2 regions of the Arthrobacter sp. genome follow, and region 2 is predicted to be linked to the other one. Evidence: riboswitches for the same ligand, from Rfam matches in the RefSeq annotation. Region 2 holds a riboswitch; the other holds the start of a gene.
The links. A riboswitch is a leader RNA that binds a small molecule or an ion and turns the genes downstream of it on or off. The one in region 2 is predicted to bind S-adenosylmethionine.
Positions count from the first base shown of each region.

Region 1 (3,586 bases), on a different contig from region 2:
CGGTTATCCAGCAGCGCACCCCGGCGGGTGGTGTAGAGGCCCAGTCCGATCAGCAGCCCGCCAATTCCGCCGAACAGCAGGCTCAGGCCCACGATGTACAGCGTTTCACCGACTGCCGTCCACAGCTGCGGCGCCAGGGGAATCAGTTCTTCCATATCAGCTCAGCTCCGTTACTTTGATTCCGTGGCCCACGGACGCGAGTACGCCATCGATCACGTGGTCCGCCCCCTTGAGCGCCAGGGTGAGGTGGCCAAAGGCCCGCCCCGAAATGTCGTTGATGCCGCCGTAGACCAGTTCGAACCCCACACCGGCGCGGCCCAGTTCAAGGAAAACCTCGGCCTGTGAGGCATTTCCGTCCCGGAAGGACAGGGTGACAATCCGCCCTTCGTGCCGGGCTTTCAGGGAAGCCAGCTCATCCGGGGACGGGACGCCCCGAACCACGGTGGAGACGAACTTCTGCGAGGACGGCCGGCGCGGATTCGAGAAGACCTCGAAGACTTCGCCCTGTTCCACGATCCGTCCGCCGTCCATCACCGCCACCCGGGTGGCCAGATTCTGGATGACGTCCATCTCGTGGGTAATGACCACAATGGTGATGCCGAGTTCCCGGTTCACCCGGCGCAGCAGGGACAGCACCTCGTGGGTGGTTTCCGGGTCAAGGGCTGAGGTGGCTTCGTCGGCCAGCAGGATCTTGGGTGACGCGGCCAGCGCCCGGGCAATGCCGACCCGCTGTTTCTGCCCGCCGGAGAGCTGTTCGGGATAGCTCCCCGCCTTATCCGCCAGGCCGACGAAGTCGAGCAGTTCCTCCACGCGGGCAGCGATTTCCGTCTTGCTCCGCCCGGCAACCCGCAGCGGGTACGCGATGTTGCCCCGCACCGTCTTTGAGTTGAAGAGGTTGAACTGCTGGAAAATCATCCCAATGCCCAGCCGCAGCGACTTCAGCTTCCTTTCGGGAACCCCGGAGACCTGCTGCCCGTCCACTGTGATATTCCCCGAAGTACTGGTTTCAAGGGCATTGATGAGCCGGACCAGGGTGGACTTGCCGGCGCCGGAATAGCCGATGATGCCGAAAATCTCCCCCGCCTCGATCTCGAGGTTGATCTCCGTCAACGCGGCGACGGAGGATTCGCCCTTCCGGGCCGGCGGATAGGACTTGGAGACGTTCTGCAGGGAAATGAGGGCCATGAAGGTTCCTTATTTTGGAGACGGGTGTCCCGCCCGGCAGCTGCTGCCGCCGGCCGGGACCCTTCGGTGATGCGTCGGGGCTAGCCCAGGGCTTCGATGTCCTTCTGGACCTTGGCCAGCGAAGTCGACAGGTCCTCGACCGGAACTTTTAGGAACTCGGCGGTGTTGCCGGAGACCTCCTGCACACCGTCCTGGACCGACTGGGTGTTCTGGTAGATCTCCACCAGCTTCAGGTACGTCTCATTGTTTTCCTCGCCGGCCCGGGCCGCGAAAATGTTCACGTACGGGATAGCTGCGGGATCCGAGGGATCATCCTGGGCAATGGCGTCCTCGAACTTCAGCCCTGCGTCGCCCACGAAGTCGTTGTTGATGATGGCGGCGGCAACGTCAGGCAGCGACGTCGGTGTCAGCGACGCTTCCAGCGTGGTGACCTTGACCTTGGACTTGGCTTCCTCGATGTCATCGAGGGTGGAGAACGCGCTGCCGCCGCCGGCAAGGCTCACGAGGCCGGCGGACTGAAGTACCAGCAGACCGCGGGACAGGTTGCTCTCGTCGTTGGGGATGGCCACGGTGGCGCCGGCGGGGATATCTTCCACGGAATCGTACTGCGTGGAGTAGAGGCCCAGCGGATAGATGGCAGTGGAGCCGACAGGTATCAGGTCCTCGCCGCTGGCCACGTTGTAGCGGGCCAGGTACACGATGTGCTGGAACTGGTTCAGGTCCAGCTCTCCCTCGGTCAGCGCGGGGTTGGGAAGCGTGTACTCGCCAAAGTCCACAATTTCGACGTCGATCCCCTCCGCCTTGGCCGCCTCGGTGTAGGTGGCCCAGTACGGATCGCTGGCACCAACGACGCCGATTTTCACCGGGCCGCCCTCGTCCCCGGCAGCCGACCCGCAGGCGGCCATACCGAGGGCAAGGAGGGGTGCTACGGCAACTGCCAGGATTTTCCTGCTGAGTTTCATGGTTCGGTTCTTCTCCTGATGGGTTCGCGGCAAGGCGCGCGAAGAGTGGGGTGGCGCAGGCCGCTCTTAGGGCAGTGCCGGCGCCGTACTTGCCTTGCGGAGGGTCTCCGCCAAGGCCGAATCTTCACCTGGAGCACCCCGCTACGACGAGAGGGTTGCTGTCCAGCCGGCCAGGGCCGATGGCTGGAACTCTTGATTCCGGTCTCACGCTAGGGGCGGGTGCGGGGCCGCGCCAAAACCGGATGACACAGAGCGGCGCACGCCGTCGCGGGAAGACAAAGAGCGACATATAACGTCGCAGAAGGACACAGTGCGATGCCGGTGCTCGTGCCACCGGCCCAGTCAGAGCCTGTTGGGCCAACCCGCCGCGTCGGTAGGATTGTTCTTTCTGCCGGGTACGCACGGCGTGGCAGCTGAGAGTCCAAGGAGGAAGCGTATGGGCACGGTCGAGGATCTCGGCGCGGACGGCATCTGCGCCCTGGCGAAACGTTTCGGACTGGTCCTGGAGCCGGAAAGCGTCCGTTTCAACGAAGCAGGGCTGGACTACCGGGTTGCGTTCGCAACAGCCACAGGCACAGGCACAGGCACAGATGAGCAATGGGTACTGCGGGTCCCCCGTCGCCCGGACGTTGCGGCGAACCAGGACCAGGAACGGGCCATCCTCGATTTTGTCCGGCCCCGGCTGCCTGCGGCCGTCCCGGATTGGAGGATCCAGACCGAGGACCTGATCGCGTACCCGCTGCTGCCCGGGACCCCCGGACTGACCGTGGGGCCCGAGAACCAGACGAACTGGCATTTTGACCCGTCATCGCGGCCCTACCTTCAATCCCTGGCCAAGCTCATCGGATCCCTGCACAGCATGGACGCTGCCGCCGCAGCTGCAGCCGGCATCCCGGCCGAAACCCCGGAAACCGTCCGGCAAAACTGGGCGGACGGCCTCGGCACGGTTGAAGCAGAGTTCCGGATCGCCCCGGACCTGCTGGACGGATGGCGCCGGTGGCTCGACGACGATCACTTCTGGCCGGCGCGGACCGTCCTGACCCACGGTGAGCTATATCCAGCCCACCTGCTGCTCGATGACGAGGACCGCATCGTCTCGGTACTGGACTGGACCACGGCGAAAGTCAGCGACCCGGCGCTGGAATTCATGTACGTGCAGCTCATTTCCCCCGGCTCCCTCCAGGAGGTAGCGACCTGGTACCAGGAGGCAACCGGGCACTCCGAGCCTTATCTGGTGGAACGCTGCGCTGCCCTCATTGCTGCGGGTCCGTTGAACCATGCGCTCTATGCCTTGACCACGGGACTGCCCGAGCACCGTGACGCCGCGGCCGCACAGCTGAAGCCTGCCTAAAACAACACACTCGGCAGCACGATCGAACACAGCCGCCGGACCTGGCGCCGCACCTAACCTCTGCTGAGCCGCGCGTAACCTCTGTTGA
Region 1 covers NZ_DALZXY010000052.1:19,649-23,234, reverse strand. Annotated here, with positions in the region: gene RTN46_RS10650 (ABC transporter permease subunit) at 1-155, opposite strand, end outside; gene RTN46_RS10645 (methionine ABC transporter ATP-binding protein) at 157-1,185, opposite strand; gene RTN46_RS10640 (MetQ/NlpA family ABC transporter substrate-binding protein) at 1,266-2,147, opposite strand; SAM riboswitch class IV at 2,228-2,345, opposite strand; gene RTN46_RS10635 (macrolide 2'-phosphotransferase) at 2,584-3,498, shown strand.
Region 1: it holds a riboswitch for S-adenosylmethionine, as region 2 does, so the genes downstream of both, RTN46_RS10640 (MetQ/NlpA family ABC transporter substrate-binding protein) here and RTN46_RS08725 (hypothetical protein) in region 2, are expected to answer to the same signal.

Region 2 (3,586 bases):
TGGCGTCGCGGCCCGTGAGGCCTCGACGGTGTCCCCACTCAGCGCTGGATCGTCACACGCCGAACGGAACGCCGTCCCTGCGTGAGGCACGGGCCTCCCCGAAATGTCCTGCGCCTAGGCTGGGGCAATGAACAGCGGCAGCAACGGAACGGTGGACTGGGACGGCGCGGTCAACGCCCGCGACCTCGGCGGGATCGCCGTCGCGCGCGGACGCAGGCTCCAGCCCGGCCGGATCTACCGGATGGGCCGGGCCGAATGGATCACGGCACGCGGCTGGGAGCAGGCGTACGACGCCGGTGTCCGCACCGTGGTGGACCTGCGCAACGACTCCGAAATCGGCCGGCGGGATACCGATCCGGTGGTGCCGCCGTCGGCAGTTGCCGGCATCCGGTTCCTGAACCGGCCCACCCAGGAAGCCGCCGACCCGGAATTCACCGCACTGACCGGCCCGTACCTGAACTCACCGCGGTTCTACCCCGAAAACCTGCACCGCTGGCCGGAGAAGTTCGCCGCGATTGCCCGGACCCTCGCGGATGCGCCTCCCGGCGGCGTCGTTATTCACTGTTCCGCGGGGCGGGACCGCACGGGCCTGGTCACCCTGCTCCTGCTGCAGCTCGCCGGAGCAGCGGAGGAGGAGATCTGGCGGGACTACCAGCAGGCCGCCGCGGGAATCAACGAGTGGCACCGGCTCCAGCGGCAGCCGCGTGAACATCCCCTCAGCGACGCCGAGCTCGCCATACGAAATGCCGGCGCGCGGCAGGAACTGCGGGACGTGCTGGGGGTGCTCGATGCCGAAACGTACCTGCGTACGGCCGGAACCGGGGAGGACACCCTCGCCCGGCTCCGGGCCCGGCTGCTGGACTGAAGCCGCTACTGCGGCATGGGAAGCCCGGCCTCAGCCGGAAGTGGTTTCCCGCTGCACCGGTGCGGGCGCTCCAGAGTGGCCAAGCAGAAAAAAGAGCTGCCTGCGGGGCTTTGGAAACCACCCGGTACCAGCAGCATCGAGTGCCGCGGGCACCACTGTGCGGAGTCGGCCGCGGAAGCCAGTGCGAGCGCCACCCGCGCCACGTCCGGGTGCCACACGAGCTGTTGGGCGCCGTCGAGCACCAGGGCGATGACGTCGAGCTCTGGGTCGGCGTGCACTTCCACGTCAATCCAGTCGTCGTATCCGCTCTGGGGGCCGGAAGGGGTGCGGGCGGGTGCCGGCGCCGTGCGGCCCGGGGGAACACGGACGCGGGAGTCACTGGAGTAAGCCACAGTGTTTGTCCTTTGATGGGTTGTCCTTGCCCGCAACGGTTGGTGCGGGCCGCTTCGTCATCCGAACCACCCGCCGAACAATGGGGTTGGTGTGAGGCCAGTCGGAGCTTTTCCTGCCCGGTGGTGCCGGGTGCGGAGGCCACATCTCGTGAAGCACTGCTTACCCTAGCAGCCTCCGCTCCCGCCGGGAAGGGCCACTGTGACTCCACTAGATGTTTATGCATATAGTGGGGATGGCGACGAAAATTCGCCTCACCGATTCAAAGAAGAAGGCATTATGCGTGCAGTTGTATTTGAGAAGTGGCAGACTTTCCCGTCCCTGACGGAGGTCGAAAAGCCGAAGCCGGGCCCGGGCGAGGTCCTGCTGAAGGTGGCAGGCGCCGGTGCCTGCCACTCCGACGTCGCAATCTATAAGGATTTTTCCGAAGGCTCGCCGGGGTCGATTCCGCCCGCGTTCGTCCTGGGCCATGAGAACTCCGGCTGGGTCGAGGAACTCGGGGAAGGTGTCAGCGGCGTAGAGGTCGGCGGCGCCTACCTGGTCTACGGCCCGGTGGGCTGCGGGCATTGCAAGGCCTGCTCCCGCGGACAGGACACCTACTGCGAGAACGCCGCCGAGATCCCTTACCTGGGCATGGGGCTGGGCCGCGACGGCGGCATGGCTGAATATGTAGTGGTCCCGGTCCGGAACCTGGTCCCGCTGGGCGACGCCGATCCCGTCGCCGCTGCGCCGCTTTCCGATGCAGCGCTGACGCCGTATCACGCCATCAAGAACTCCCTGCCGAACCTGGCTGGGGGCGGCAAATACGCCCTGGTGATCGGCCTCGGCGGGTTGGGCCAGATGGCTGTGCAGATCCTGAAGGCGCTCACCGGCGCCACCGTGATTGCCACTGACATGAAGGAAGAGGCCATGCAGAAGGCCGAAGCTGCCGGGGCCATCGTGGTTCCCGGCGGCGAGGGCCAGGTGGAACGCATCCGGGAGATCACCGGCGGGCGCGGCGTGGATGCTGCGTTCGACTTCGTCGGGGTTTCTCCGACCATCAAGACTGCAGCCGCATCGATGGCACCGCAGTCCCGGTTCACTGTGGTTGGCATCGCCGGCGGATCGTACGAATGGAGCTTCTTCACCACCCCGTACGAGTCGACCACGACCAACACCTACTGGGGCACCATCGAAGACCTGCATGAAGTGGTGGCGATGTACCGCGCCGGGCAGATCAAGCCCGAGGTGGAGCTCTACAGCATGGATAACGCCCTCGAGGCCTACCGGAAGCTGGAATCGGGCGAGCTCAGCGGCCGTGCCGTGGTTGTTCCGCACATGAAGTAGTTACGTCTAAGAAGTAACCAGCGCCCCGGCACCGCGTCCTGCGGAGCCGCGGCCCCGGTGCTGCTGCGATCAACGACGGCGGTGTCCCCTGGAGAGGGGGTGCCGCCGTCGTTCGCTGTTTCGAGCTCCGGGGATACCCCGGTGGTGTGCTCCAGCGCACTCTCATGTAGGCTGGATTGATTACCGACCGTCCGGTCAGTTATCCGCGTGCGCACCCGGCTCCAGCCGGGACGGCGGGGGCCTCCCGGGCGATCCGAAACCAACGTCCAGTATCGAAAGGGTCCGTCGAAGATGACCTCAACCGCCATAGACGTGCAAGTCGTCCCCAGTTTCGTCCAGGACGAATGGTGGACCCCGGAGAGCGGCAGCCTGGCGGCTGCCAGCCCGGCCGAAGTCCGTGATGCCAGCACCGGCGAACTCCTGGCCCTGGTCAGCACCGACGGGCTGGACACCGCCGCCGCCGTCGAGCACGGACGCACCGTGGGCCACCGCGGGCTGGCCGGCCTCACCTTCCACCAGCGTGCCCTGAAGCTCAAGGAACTGGCGCAGTACCTCAACGGCCGCCGGCCGGAACTCTATGAAATCTCCGCCCGCACAGGTGCCACCAAAATCGATTCCCTGGTGGACATCGACGGCGGCATCGGCGTGCTCTTCACCTTCGGGTCGAAGGGCCGGCGCGAACTGCCCAACGCCACCGTGGCCATCGACGGCACCGCGGAAGTCCTGTCCAAGGATGGCTCCTTCATCGGTGAGCACATCTACACCTCCATTCCCGGTGTCGCCGTGCAGATCAATGCTTTCAACTTCCCGGTCTGGGGCATGCTGGAGAAATTCGCCCCGGCCTTCCTGGCCGGCGTGCCGACCATCGTCAAGCCCGCCACCCCCACCGGCTACCTCACCGAGGCCGCCGTCCGCCTGATGATCGAATCCGGCATCCTTCCGGCGGGATCGCTGCAGCTGATCTCCGGCTCCGCCCGCGACCTGCTGGACCACCTGGACTACCGG
Region 2 covers NZ_DALZXY010000037.1:22,072-25,657, forward strand. Annotated here, with positions in the region: gene RTN46_RS08715 (GNAT family N-acetyltransferase) at 1-18, shown strand, start outside; gene RTN46_RS08720 (tyrosine-protein phosphatase) at 128-865, shown strand; gene RTN46_RS08725 (hypothetical protein) at 871-1,257, opposite strand; SAM riboswitch class IV at 1,275-1,411, opposite strand; gene RTN46_RS08730 (NAD(P)-dependent alcohol dehydrogenase) at 1,535-2,581, shown strand; gene paaZ (phenylacetic acid degradation bifunctional protein PaaZ) at 2,873-3,586, shown strand, end outside.